Regions from separate parts of the Bradyrhizobium sp. 157 genome, predicted to be linked through region 3. Evidence: predicted binding sites of a transcription regulator. Region 3 holds the regulator's gene; each other region holds the start of a gene.
The links. The regulator PhoB, encoded in region 3, activates phosphate uptake and scavenging genes when phosphate is short. The targets are predictions, from matches to a motif close to TGTCATNNANCTGTCAT.
Positions count from the first base shown of each region.

Region 1: the regulator PhoB is predicted to act here: its motif matches at 2,490-2,506, upstream of IVA95_RS05420 (CorA family divalent cation transporter).
Region 2: the regulator PhoB is predicted to act here: its motif matches at 2,051-2,067, upstream of IVA95_RS07845 (alkaline phosphatase D family protein).

Region 1 is NZ_JADPKF010000021.1:192,545-196,989, forward strand. Features, by position in the region: gene IVA95_RS05410 (thiolase domain-containing protein) at 1-667, opposite strand, end outside; gene IVA95_RS05415 (GcrA family cell cycle regulator) at 909-1,238, opposite strand; gene IVA95_RS05420 (CorA family divalent cation transporter) at 1,465-2,445, opposite strand; gene IVA95_RS05425 (indolepyruvate ferredoxin oxidoreductase family protein) at 2,681-4,445, opposite strand, start outside.
Region 2 is NZ_JADPKF010000033.1:133,825-138,269, reverse strand. Features, by position in the region: gene IVA95_RS07855 (indolepyruvate ferredoxin oxidoreductase family protein) at 1-1,411, shown strand, start outside; gene IVA95_RS07850 (hypothetical protein) at 1,554-1,955, shown strand; gene IVA95_RS07845 (alkaline phosphatase D family protein) at 2,134-3,705, shown strand; gene IVA95_RS38740 (hypothetical protein) at 3,734-3,862, opposite strand; gene IVA95_RS07840 (acetyl-CoA C-acyltransferase) at 4,158-4,445, shown strand, end outside.
Region 3 is NZ_JADPKF010000077.1:133,119-137,563, forward strand. Features, by position in the region: gene IVA95_RS20150 (aspartate aminotransferase family protein) at 1-680, opposite strand, end outside; gene IVA95_RS20155 (GcrA family cell cycle regulator) at 1,175-1,684, shown strand; gene phoB (phosphate regulon transcriptional regulator PhoB) at 1,859-2,563, opposite strand; gene phoU (phosphate signaling complex protein PhoU) at 2,574-3,290, opposite strand; gene pstB (phosphate ABC transporter ATP-binding protein PstB) at 3,302-4,123, opposite strand; gene pstA (phosphate ABC transporter permease PstA) at 4,120-4,445, opposite strand, start outside.

The DNA.
Region 1 (4,445 bases), on a different contig from region 3:
TCAGGCTTTTCGCGATTTCCGGCGTGGTCACGATCATAGCGCCGCCGCCATCGGTGACGACGCAGCAATCCATCCGGTGCAGCGGGTCCGAGATCATCGGCGAGTTGATGACGTCCTCGACGGTGACGACATCCTTGAGCATCGCATGCGGATTGTACTGGGCGTGATGGGAGGCCGCGACCTTGATCCAGGCGAGCTGTTCGCTGGTGGTGCCGTAGTCGTGCATATGGCGCATGGCACACATGCCGTAGGCATTGTGGGTGGTGGCGCCATAGGCCGCCTCGAAATCAGCCTCCGCGCCCGCTGCGCGCGGCGGCATCACCCCGGTGCGCGGCTTGCCGGCGAGGGTGACCAGCGCGACCGAGCATTTGCCCGCCGCGATCGCTTCGGCGGCGTGGCCGAGATGGATCAAATAGGAACAGCCGCCGGTCTCGGTGGAATCGACGTGGCGCACCTTGTTGAGCCCGAGGTAATCGACCATCGGCCAGAGGCCGCCCGGCGCGTCGCCGGCGAGGAAATAACCGTCGATATCGGCTTTGGTGAGGCCCGCATCCTCAATCGCCCCCTTGGCGACCTCGGCGTGCAACTGTGCAGTTGATTTATCCGGTGCGTGCCGGGTGGGATGCTCATAGATCCCGGCAATGTAGGCTTTGCCTTTGATGGTCAAATCGTTCTCCGTTGGCGTTTCTTCTTTCCGAAAGTTTTCTGGCCTGTCGGGCGGACCTTGGCAAGCGCGGAAATATTCCGCCGGGCGAGAGGGTAGCGACTGGACTCAAGTCGGGATGATTATCGGCGGAAATCTTATCAGGCCGGAACGCCTGTCCGCCGTTCGGCTTGACGTTTCACGACGCCGCGTTCTCGCGGCGCGGCCGGCGCCTGCTGATTGCCGACCGGCGAGTCGGCAAGCGTCAGCCGGTATTCCGGACCGCATCGACCAGCATCGCGTAAAGCTGACGCTTGGTGAATTCCTTGGGCTGCGTTGCTGCCGGCTTGCGCGGCGACATGACCTTGTCCGCCGGGCGGGCACAGGCCGCCAGCGGCGCCACCGCTCGCTTCGGCACCGACACGATCTTGGGGCTCGCGGTCGGCGGCTTACGACCGCGCTTCTGGCCCATGCGCTTCAACTTGGCGCTCACGGCATTGCGGCTAAGGCCCAGCCGATTTGCGATCTGGCCGGCGCTGTGGCCATCGGCCCAGAGTTTTTTGAGCAGTGCTACGTCGTTCGCATCCCAACCCATGGAGATGATTATACATCGACTGCGAGCGACAGGCTAGTCGTTGCTCACGTTGCTTCAGCGAGGAGATCATCTCGTCGTTAATGCCGCGTCGTTGATCGGAGTGCGAGACGGCCGAGCTGAAAGCCTTGCGTATTCATCTTGATCGCGACGCCGTTGACCTCGATGGCCTGCTCGATGCCTGCTTCGCGGGCATGCCGGCCGAGGCTCCTGTCACACCATGATCGGCCTACAAGGCCTTGGTCCGCCTAAGCAGCCACCACGTCAGTGCTCCCGCGGCGATCACCAGCAGAAGCGCATACCAGGTGCCGCCGTCGCCGGTCTGGAATGGCATGTCCTTGGTGTTCATGCCGAAGAAGCCGGTGACCAGCGTCGAAGGCAGCATGCACGCGGTCAGGACCGATAGCGTGAACAGGCGACGGTTGGTGATCGCCGTCATGCGGCCGGCGATCTCGTCCTGCAGCAGCCGCGCGCGCTCATAGATCGCGCTGAACTCGTAGTCGAGCGCGTCGAACTTCTGCGCAAGCTTGCGCATCGCCGATAGCAGGGTTTCCGATTCGACGTCCTCGCGCGTCTCCAGGCGATGAAACAACGCACGGATCTGCGACAGCTGCCGCCGCGTGCGGATCGCCTGCAGGCGCACGCGGCCGAGCCGCAATCGCTCATCGTCGATCTCGTCGTGCAATACATGATTCTCGACGATGTCGAGCTCGTCGCCAAGGCTCGCCGAATAGCGTCCGATCACATCGGCGAACTGGTCGACGATCGCATCGAACAGCGACACCGGGGTGGGAAACTTGCGGCCGCTATCGAGCGCACGCCGTGTCAGCTCGATCGCGCGCAGCGGCTTGCGCCGGGCGGTGATCATCAGCTTCGACGAGATCGCAAAGTGCACCCGCAGGAGATCGTCGCCCTCCTGCATGAACTCCTGGTGCAGGTCGGGCAAAACGCCGGCGATCTCCTCGTCGAAAATATCGAGGCGGATATGCTCGTCGGCATCTAGCAAGGTCTCGCGCGCAACATCGGACAGCGGCGCACTGGCGAGCCAGTCGTGGCAGCGACGGTTGGACAGATTGAAATGCAGCCACAGCCAGCCGTGCGGATCGGCGAGTTCCGCATCGAGGTTGGCGACGTCGAGCTTCGTCGCGGAACCGTCGCCCGCAAAGCGATAGGCGGAGATGATGCCGATGTCGGCTAGGGGCTGGTCCATCTGCTAACCCGTTGCTGGTGCGAAGCAGGCAATGCGTCAACGCAGTGACAAGCTGATGGCGACTACCCCATCGAAGCTCTGGAAACAAGGTCTTGATTTCAATCGGGCAATTCGTCCGGCCGCTCGTCCCCGGGACGCAGCGTTCGTAGGTGTGCAAAGCGAAGCGTGCCCACCATCACGAGCGGAGTATAGATGGTGGGCACGGCGCAAGTGCGCCTTTGCCCACCCTACGCGATCATTCCGCCGCCAACTGGCGCGGTGCCGGCGGCGGGTTGGCGAGATCGGCGGTGAGTTGCGCGTGGCGCGCATTGGCGTCCGCGACCGCCTTTTCCTTGATTGGACCGTAACCGCGGATGCGGTCGGGCAAGGACAGGAGTTCGACGGCAGTGTCGTGCGTGATCGGCGACAGCGCGCCGAGCACGGTGGCGACGTCCTTCTCGTAAGCCACAATCAGGTCGCGTTCGAGCTTGCGGTCGGCGCTGTAGCCAAAAATGTCGAACGGCGTGCCGCGCAGGAAGCGCAATTTTGCCAGCGTCCGGAACACGGGCATCATCCACGCACCGAACGCGCGCTTCTTCGGCCGTCCCAGCGCATCGAGGCCGCCGCCGAGGATCGGCGGCGCCAGATTGAAGTTGAACTTGAAGTCGCCTTCGAACTGGTCGCGGAGCTGCTTTTCGAAACGGCCATCGGTAAACAGCCGCGCAACTTCGTACTCGTCTTTGTAGGCGAGCAGCTTTGCGTAGTTGACCGCGACCGCCCGCGGCAGTGCCTCGCCATAGCCGCCATCGATCGCCGCATCGCGGACGCGCTTCACGAGAGCCCGATAGCGCTCGGCGAGCGCAGCATTTTGATAGTCGGTCAGGAATGCGCTGCGGTGGGCGATGACCTCGTCGAGCGTCATCGCCTCCAGCGTCTTCGCGACCACCGTCTCGTCCTGCCCCTTCATCATGGCCTCAAGCCGCGCCGGATCGGCGGCGGCGAGACGGCCGAGCTGGAAGGCCTGCGTGTTCATCTTGATCGAAACGCCGTTGACCTCGATCGCCTGCAGAATAGCCTTCGCCGACAGCGGCAGCAGCCCCTTCTGATAGGCGTAGCCCAGCATCATGATGTTGGTGGCGATGGAGTCACCGAGGAGAGCCTCGGCGGGCTTGGTGAAGTCGTAGAAAGAAGAGTCCTTGCGCAGTTCGGTCTCCAGCACGTGGTTGACCTTGCGGCTCTGGAAGTTGAAGTCGCGGTTGAGGATGAAGTCGGCGGTCGGAATCACGTGCGTATTGATCACGCCGACGGTGCGGCTGGCTTCGCAAAGCGTGATGGTGTCCTTGGCGGCCGCCACCACCTCGTCGGCGGCCATCACCAGATCGGCGGTGCCGGTGACGATGCGCGAACAGGTGACGTCGGCGGTGTGCTCCGAGAGACGGACATGACTCAGCACCGCGCCGCCCTTCTGCGCGAGGCCGGACATGTCGAGGATCATGCTGGCCTTGCCTTCGATATGCGCGGCCATGCCGAGCAGCGCGCCGATCGTCAGCACGCCGGTGCCGCCGACGCCGCCGACCGCGATGTTGTAGGGCCGCTCCAGCGAGGGGAATGAGGGCGGCTCGGGCAGATCGCCGATATCGCCAAGACCTGTACCATCAAGGCTTGCCGGCGCGCGGCGGCGCGGCTTGCCGCCGTCGATGGTGACGAAGGACGGGCAAAAGCCCTTGAGGCAGGAATAGTCCTTGTTGCAGGTCGACTGGTTGATGGTGCGCTTGCGGCCCATCTCGGTTTCCAGCGGCTCTACCGAAATGCAGTTCGACTGCACCGAGCAGTCGCCGCAGCCTTCGCACACAGCCGGATTGATCATGACGCGGCGCGCGGGGTCTTCCATCAGGCCGCGCTTGCGGCGGCGGCGCTTTTCGGCGGCGCAGGTCTGCACGAAGACGATCGCCGAGGTGCCCTTCAGCGTGCGGCAGGCCCTCTGGACAGCGTCGAGTTCGTCGCGATGCGCCGTCTTGACG
Region 2 (4,445 bases), on a different contig from region 3:
CGGACGCTTGCGGAAAGCCGACCGCGCGGCGGCTGATCCCTCGGCGCTGTTTGCCGATCTGCCGACGCCCGCCACACCGACGCTCGATGGCGCCTACAACATCCTCGTCACCGGCATCGGCGGCACCGGCGTCATCACCATCGGCGCGCTGCTCGGCATGGCTGCCCATGTCGAGGGCAGGGCGTGCTCGACGCTCGACTTCACGGGACTGTCGCAGAAGAACGGCGCTGTGATGAGCCACGTCCGCATCGCGCCGCAGGCTGACGATCTCGCAACCGTCCGCATCGCCCCCGGCGGCGCCAATCTCATCCTCGGCTGCGACATCGTGGTCGCCACCAGCATCCCCGCGCTGAGCCGGGCCGAGCGCGGCGTGACGCGGGCGATCGTCAATGCCGACCTGTTGCCGACCGCGAGCTTCGTCATCAATCCCGATATCGATTTCGAGGCGGGGACGATGCGGGAGGCGCTCAACGAGGCCGTCAGCGCCTTCGACCTCGACATTCTCGATGCCACCGGGCTTGCCACCGCGTTGATGGGCGACAGCATCGCCACCAACGCCTTCATGCTCGGTTTTGCGTTCCAGCGCGGGGCGATCCCGCTGTCGCTGGAAGCGATCATGAAGGCGATCGATCTCAACGGCGCGGCGATCGAGATGAACAAGCTCGCGTTCTCCTGGGGCCGGCTCGCCGCGCACGATCTGCAGCGCGTCGTCAGCGCCGCGCGCTTCAAGAGCTCGGGCGCGGCACCGGTCCGGCGGACGCTCGACGAAAGCATCGCCTTCCGCGCAAAATTCCTGACCGATTACCAGGATGAGGCTTATTCCAAGCGCTACCTCGCCGACGTCGAGCGCGTTCGGTCAGCGGAAGCCAAGGCGGCGCCGGGCTCGCATGAACTGACTGAGGCTTTCGCCAAGGGCCTATTCAAGCTGATGGCCTACAAGGACGAATATGAAGTCGCCCGGCTCTATTCCGACGGCGAGTTCGCAAAAGCGTTGAAGGAGCAATTCGACGGCGAAGAGGGTGTCAAGGTCAGCCTCGCGCCGCCGCTGCTGGCCAGGCGCGACAAGGTGACCGGACACTTGCGCAAGCGCGAGTTCGGCCCGTGGATTTTCCGCGCCTTCGATATTCTCACCCGGCTCAAGTTCCTGCGCGGCACCGCGTTCGATCCGTTCGGCTATACGGCCGAGCGGCGGATGGAGCGGGCTTTGCCGGGAGAATATTCTGCGATGGTCTTCCGCCATCTCGACCGGGCCAAGCCGCATGACTGGCGACGTCTGGTGGAGTTGGCGAAATCAGCGGAACTCGTTCGCGGCTATGGCCACGTCAAGGAAATCAATGTCGCGAAATACCGTGCGGAGTGCACGCGGTTGGAAGCGGCGATCGGCCAGCCGGTGGCGCAGGCCGCGGAGTAGAAGTTGTTCACCCGGCGCGTGAACTTTTTCACAGCCGGAATCCTCACGCGTAACCCTGAGGGCGGAACCGGCTGGAATTGTCCTGCCGGCTTCCTACATGATGGCTATTCTTCAGTCTTTGGTTGATTTCAGGAGGCCAGCGATGGTCCTGAAGAGAGCTATTGCCGCAGCACTTTGCACGGTATTCCTGATCTCAGGCAGCGCCGCGCTGGCGGATCAGTACCGTGCAGGCGAGATCCTCGGTCTGGATCTCCCCCATGCTCTGCTTTCGCCGAAGCGGCTCGGCCCAGAGACGCAGTTCGCCCCGGTCCGGATCGAGGCCAGAACCGATGCCCGGCCAGTGAAGACGCAACGCGTGGTCGTACCCAAAGCTGCCGAGCGCAAGACGCGCGTCGTGCAGGAGCGCTTGCAGAAGCCGCGCGCTGCGGCCCGCAGCACCAAGCAGGCGCGCCGCCATACCAATCCGCTCGACGCCCAGGCCCGCGACACGCGGATCCAGACCTGGCCGTGCAAGTCCGGCGGCATCTGCGACTGGCAGCGGTAGTTCATTTGTAGGATGGGTGGAGCGAAGCGATACCCATCACGTCTCCACGTTGGGATTGATGGGTTTCGCTTCGCTCTACCCATCCTACGAGTCGGCGTCATCCACCTGTCGTAAAAGCTTCAGCCGCGAGTCAAACTCAACAGGCACACCTTCGTCGTGATTCGACGAGGGTGCTTCGATGCCGATTGCGATACGCGCCGCTCAAAGTTTGAGCCGGCGTCAATTGTTGGTCCGCTCCGCCGCAACATTTGCCGTCGCCGGTCTCGGCAGCCTCGCCAGACCCTATCTCAGCCGCGCCGCGGATCGGCCGCTCATCACCAGCGGCATTCAATCGGGCGACGTCTCGGCCAATTCCGCCGTGATCTGGGCGCGCGCCGACCGCGCGGCGCGGATGCAAGTCGAATGTTCGGCCAGCGAAGACTTCAAGACCATCATTGGCACGGCTTCGGCCGATGCGTTGCCGGACGCCGATTTCACTTCGAAAGTTCTGCTCGACGGATTGCCGCCGGGGCAGGATATTTTCTATCGCGTGCGATTTGAAAGCGAGCCGGGGATCGCTGGCGAGGCGCAGGTCGGGCATTTTCGTACCGCGCCCACCACACGGGGCAACGTATCATTCGCCTGGTCGGGCGATACCACGGGGCAGGGCTGGGGCATCGACGAAAGCCGCGGCGGCATGCGGACTTACGGCACCATGCTCGACAACCGTCCGGACTTCTTCATCCATTGCGGCGACCACATCTATGCGGACTGCCCGGTGGAGCGGGAACTGAAGCTGCCCGATGGCGGGGTCTGGCGAAACCTCGTCACCGAGGAAAAGTCCGTCGTCGCCCAAACCCTCGCGCAGTTCCGCGGCAACTACAAATACAACTGGCTCGACCAAAACTTTCGCGCGTTCCATGCCGCCGTGCCCTTGTTCGCGCAATGGGACGATCACGAGGTGACGAACGACTGGGCTCCGATCGCCCCGGCCGACGCGAGCGGCTATGCGGAGGTCGGCACCTCGCATCTGGTGACGCGGGCGCGCCGCGCGTTCCATGAATTCATGCCGATGCGCGCGACGCCCGCGCAGGACGGCCGCATCTATCGCAAGATCGCTTACGGCCCGCTGCTCGATGTCTTCATGATCGACATGCGCAGCTACCGCGATTCCACTTTGAACAGGCGCGACGACCACAGCGACACCTGCATTCTCGGCGCGACGCAACTGGCCTGGTTGAAGCGCGAGCTGGTGGCTTCCGACGCCACCTGGAAGGTGATCGCGGCCGACATGCCGATCGGCTTGATCAGCGAAGATGCCATTGCGCTTGGCGATGGGCCACCGGAGCGGCGCGAGCACGAGATCGCCGATCTGTTGTCGTTCATGAAGCGCGCTGGCATCCGCAACACAGTCTGGCTGACCGCCGACATGCACTACACAGCCGCGCATCACTACGATCCGAACCGCGCGATTTATCAGGACTTTGAGCCGTTCTGGGAATTCGTCTCCGGCCCGCTGCATGCGGGCACCTGGGCGCCGGCCCCGCTCGACAATACGTTCGGCCCGAAAGCGATGTTCCAGAAGGGCTGCAGCGGCGAGAATCTCGCTCCCTGCTTCGGTATGCAGTTTTTTGGTCGCGTCGACATCGACGGCAAGACCGAAGTGATGACGGTGGCGTTAAAGGACGTCGACAATCGCGACCTGTGGTCGGTCGATATCGAGCCCCGTCCGGATGCACGGCCGGGCCAGATCATGGCGCAGCACATCTGAGCTGACTACAGCGGCTGGGCGCTTGGCTTCAGGGCGCCGCCACCAGATAGCCGACCATCACCATCAGCGTGGAAAGCGCGAAGACCGCGCCGAGCACGGCGGCGGCGATCGCGGGCAGTTGATGGGTTTCCAGCCATTGTCGCAACGCCCTTACCATCGCACCCCTGACCGATCCTGATTGCCCGCACCTTGCGTGCGCGCGATCTCAATAGCGGCCAATTTCGCTCAGTGAAATAGCCGGCTCATGCGCCTTTCGTCGCGCATCGGACCGCGCCCCTGTCAGAAGCGAGCACGCCAACCGCGGCCTTGCCGAAGGACAGGCGTTGTGCAAATCCCGGCGCCGAGCTGGCTTTGCGGGTTCATTTCTTTTCCGCTGGCCGGAATTCGGGTTTTCGCTACACACGGGCGCGGCTCCAGTCCATACTGGATCGCATCAAAGGGAGGTCTTTCAAATGCGTGAAGCTGTCATCGTTTCCTATGCACGTACGGGGTTGGCAAAGTCCGGCCGCGGCGGGTTCAATATCACCCCGCCGATGTCGCTGGCGGCCCACGCCATCAAGCACGCCGTGGAACGCGCCGGCGTCGAGAAGGAATATGTCGAGGACTGCTATCTCGGTAACTGCGCGCACGGTGCGCCCAATATCGGTCGCCAGGCTGCGTTGCTCGCGGGCCTGCCGAAGTCGACCGCCGGCGTCTCGGTGAACCGTTTCTGCTCGTCGGGCCTTCAGACCATCGCGATG
Region 3 (4,445 bases):
GTGCGGCCCATGCCGGTCTGCACCTCGTCGAACGCGAGCAACAGGCCCTTCTCGTCGCAGAGCTGGCGCAGCGCCTTGAAGAAAGACTGCGGCGCCGAGCGCACGCCGCCCTCGCCCTGCACCGGCTCGATCAGGATGCCCGCGGTCTGCGGGCCGATCGCTTTCTTGACCGCTTCGAGATCGCCATGCGGCACCTGGTCGAAACCGTCCATCGGCGGCCCAAAGCCTTCGAGATATTTCGCGGAGCCGGTGGCCGCGAGCGTGCCCAACGTGCGGCCGTGGAACGCGCCCTCGAAGGTGATGAGGCGATAGCGTTCTGGATGGCCCTTGGAGAATTGATAGCGGCGCACGACCTTGATCACGCCTTCCATCGCCTCCGCGCCGGAATTGCAGAAGAACACCAGGTCGGCAAAGCTCTGCTCGCAGAGCCGCGCGGCCAGCTTCTCGCCATCGGGCGACTTGAACAGGTTCGACATGTGCCAGAGCTTCGTCGACTGTTCCTGCAACGCCTTGATCAGGTGCGGATGGCAGTGACCGAGCGCATTCACCGCGACGCCTGAGGTGAAGTCGAGATAACGCTCGCCATTGGTGGCGGTCAGCCAGCAGCCTTCGCCGCGTTCGAAGCCGAGATCGACCCTGGCGAAGACGGGGAGCAGATGCGACGTGGCGCTATTGGTCATGGCAATCACTGAGGTTTGAGACCTGCCTTTGAGACCTGCCGCGGGCGTGCATTGGCGCGAACGCGGCAACAGCCGGTCTTGCGAAAACGAAACGTGCCGCCTCTTAAGGGCGGCACGTGAGAGGCATTCTATGTGGGCGGGGAGCGCTGTCAACACGCCACGGAACGGCTTTTCCTGCAGTGCAAGGGGCTGAAATCCGTAGGATTGCGGTGTGGTGGAAAACACGCAGTGAAATGCCTAGATGTCAGAACATGTGGACGCTCGGGCCCGGACTCTTGCGCCGGAGTCACGCCATATTGTAGCGTTTGGGCTGTCGGATACGACATCTCGTGCGGCAGTTCTGATCCCTGGAGTCCTTTTGTGCAGGCGTAAACGTTCGGGCGCGGTTAGCGCGCCCGGCGAGGGCTAAGGGATTCTGACCGCAGGGATTTTTGAGACGATGACATCGCCAGCGCCGCCCCGATTGGCCGGCGCGATGCGAAGGGAAGATTACGATGACGGTTTTGACCTGGTCCGACGATCGCGTCGAGCAGCTTAAGAAGCTCTGGGAAGCCGGATTGTCGGCAAGCCAGATCGCCGCGGAACTCGGAAATGTGACACGAAACGCCGTAATCGGCAAAGTGCACCGGCTGGGTCTCTCCGGCCGTGCCAAGAGCCCCTCCTCGGCCGCCCCGCGGCAGCGCAAGGCACGTCCCGCCCAGCCGATGATGCGCGTGTCGCGCCCGGTCTCGCGCGGCAATACCGCGCTCGCGCACGCCTTCGAAGTCGAGATGGAGCCGGATCCGATCGCCTTCGACAATGTCGTGCCGATGAGCCAGCGGCTGTCGCTGCTCGAACTGAACGAGGCGACCTGCCACTGGCCGGTCGGCGATCCCTCAAGCCCGGAATTCTTCTTCTGCGGCGGCAAAGCGCTCACTGGCCTGCCTTATTGCGCCCACCACTCGCGCATCGCCTACCAGCCCGCCGCCGACCGCCGCCGTCAGCAGCCGAAGCAGACAAGGTAAGTCGCGGTTCGTCGTAGCCCGGATGGAGCGAAGCGAAATCCGGGCTACGCGTTCCACTGTCATTGCGAGCGTAGCGAAGCAATCCATACTTGCTTTGCCGCACGATGGATTGCTTCGCTTCGCTCGCAATGACGATGAGAGAGTCCCCGCTTTCGCGCGGACAACGATGGAGCCTTACGGCTCCACCTTCGCAAATCGGTCATCCAGCGCGTAACCGGCGCCGCGGACGGTGCGGATCGGGTCCTGCTCGCGGCCGGGGTTGAGCAGCTTGCGCAAGCGGCCGATGTGGACGTCGACGGTGCGCTCGTCGATGTAGATGTCGCGGCCCCAGACGCTGTCGAGCAACTGCTCGCGGCTGAAGACGCGGCCGGGATGCTCCAGGAAAAATTCCAGCAGGCGATACTCGGTCGGACCGAGATCGATCTGACGGCCCGAGCGCGCGACGCGGCGTTTTTCGCGATCGAGTTCGATGTCGCCATAGGTCAGCACAGTGGCGAGCCGCTCGGGGCTTGCCCGCCGCAACAGGCCCTTCACCCGCGCCAGCAGTTCCGGAACCGAGAACGGCTTGACGATGTAGTCGTCGGCGCCGGTCGCAAGCCCGCGCACGCGCTCGCTCTCCTCGCCGCGCGCCGTCAGCATGATGATCGGCAATTGCTTGGTTTCCGGCCGGGCGCGCAGGCGGCGGCACAGCTCGATGCCGGAGAGCCCCGGCAGCATCCAGTCAAGCACGACGAGATCGGGCACGCGCTCTTTCAGCCGCGTATCCGCATCGTCGCCGCGTCCGACGGTTTCGACCTCATAGCCTTCAGCGTCGAGGTTGTAGCGCAACAGCGTGGTCAGCGCTTCCTCATCCTCGACCACCATAATGCGCGCGCTCATCTCGTATCCCTCAGCTATTCGGAACCGCGGTGGCAAAGGTCGTCATGTCGCCCTTCGGGCGCTTGTCGAGCATCTGCTGACCCTCGATCATGTAGAACACGGTTTCGGCGATGTTGGTGGCGTGATCGCCGATCCGTTCGATGTTCTTGGCGCAGAACATCAGATGGATGCAGAACGAGATGTTGCGCGGATCTTCCATCATATAGGTCAGGAGTTCGCGGAACAGCGAGGTGCAGATGGCGTCGACTTCCTCGTCGCCCTTCCACACCGCCATCGCCGCCGGCAGATCGTGCGCGGCATAGGCGTCCAGCACCGACTTGACCTGCGATTGTACCAGGTCGGTCATGTGTTCGAGGCCGCGCATCAGCTTCAGCGGCTGGAAATCGTTCTCCAGCGCCGCGACACGCTTGCCCATGTTCTTGGCGAGGTCGCCGATCCGTTCCAGATCGGTGGCAACCCGCATCGAGCCGACGATTTCGCGCAAATCGATCGCCATCGGCTGACGGCGGGCGATGGTCAGCACCGCGCGCTCCTCGATCAGATGCTGCAGGCGGTCGATCTCGACGTCGGTGGCGACGACGTGCTTGCCGAGCGCGACGTCGCGGCGGACCAGCGCGTCGACGGATTCGGTGATCATGCGCTCAGCCAGGCCGCCCATCTCGGCAACAAGGCGCGTCAATTCCTGAAGGTCGCTGTCGAATGCCTTGGCGGTGTGCTCAGAAGCCATCTGTTATCTCCTTAACCAAACCGCCCCGTGATGTAGTCCTGGGTACGTCGATCGCGCGGCGAGGTGAAAATCTTGTTGGTATCGTCGAATTCGATCAGCTCGCCGAGATACATGAAGGCGGTCTTGTCCGAGACGCGCGCCGCCTGCTGCATATTATGGGTGACGATGGCGATGGTGTAGTCCTCCGCCAGTTCCTGAATCAGTTCCTCGATCTTGGCGGTCGAGATCGGATCGAGCGCCGAGCAGGGCTCGTCAAACAGGATCACCTCGGGCCTGACCGCAACGGTGCGCGCGATGCATAGCCGCTGCTGCTGACCGCCGGACAGCGAGAGGCCACTGGCGTTCAACTTGTCCTTGACCTCGTTCCATAGCGCGCCGCCGCGCAGCGCCTTCTCGACCCGGCCGTCCATCTCGGACTTCGAGATCTTCTCATAGAGACGGATGCCGAAGGCGATATTCTCGTAGATCGTCATCGGGAACGGCGTCGGCTTTTGGAACACCATGCCGACGCGGGCCCGCAGCAGATTGAGGTCGAGCTTCGGGTCGAGGACGTTGGTCTGGTCGAGCAAGAGCTGACCGGTGGCGCGCTGACCCGGATAGAGATCATACATCCGGTTGAATATCCGCAGCAACGTGGATTTGCCGCAGCCGGACGGGCCGATGAAGGCGGTGACGCGATGGGTGCCGAGCGTGAGATTGATGTCCTTCAGCGCGTGGTGCTCGCCATAGTAGAAGTTCAGGCCGCGGGCGGTCACCTTGGGTGCGGCCTCCGGCAGCGCCACCTGCGGAACTGGGCCGCTCGCGTTACTCACGGATACGGAGAGTTCGGTCATTTGGATATCCTCTCGGCGCCAAGAATGCGCGCGCCAATGTTTAGGGCCAATACGGTGAGCGTGATCAACAGGGCACCGGCCCAGGCGAGTTGCTTCCAGTAGGCATAGGGGCTCTGGACGAAGTTGTTGATGGTCACCGGCAGGTTCGCCATCGTCTTGGTCATATCCAGGCTGAAGAACTGGTTGGAGAGCGCGGTGAACAAGAGCGGCGCGGTTTCGCCGGCGACCCGGGCGGTCGCGAGCAGGACGCCGGTGATCAGGCCAGCGCGCGCGGCACGATAGGCGATGCGCCGGATCACCAGCGAGCGCGGCATGCCGAGCG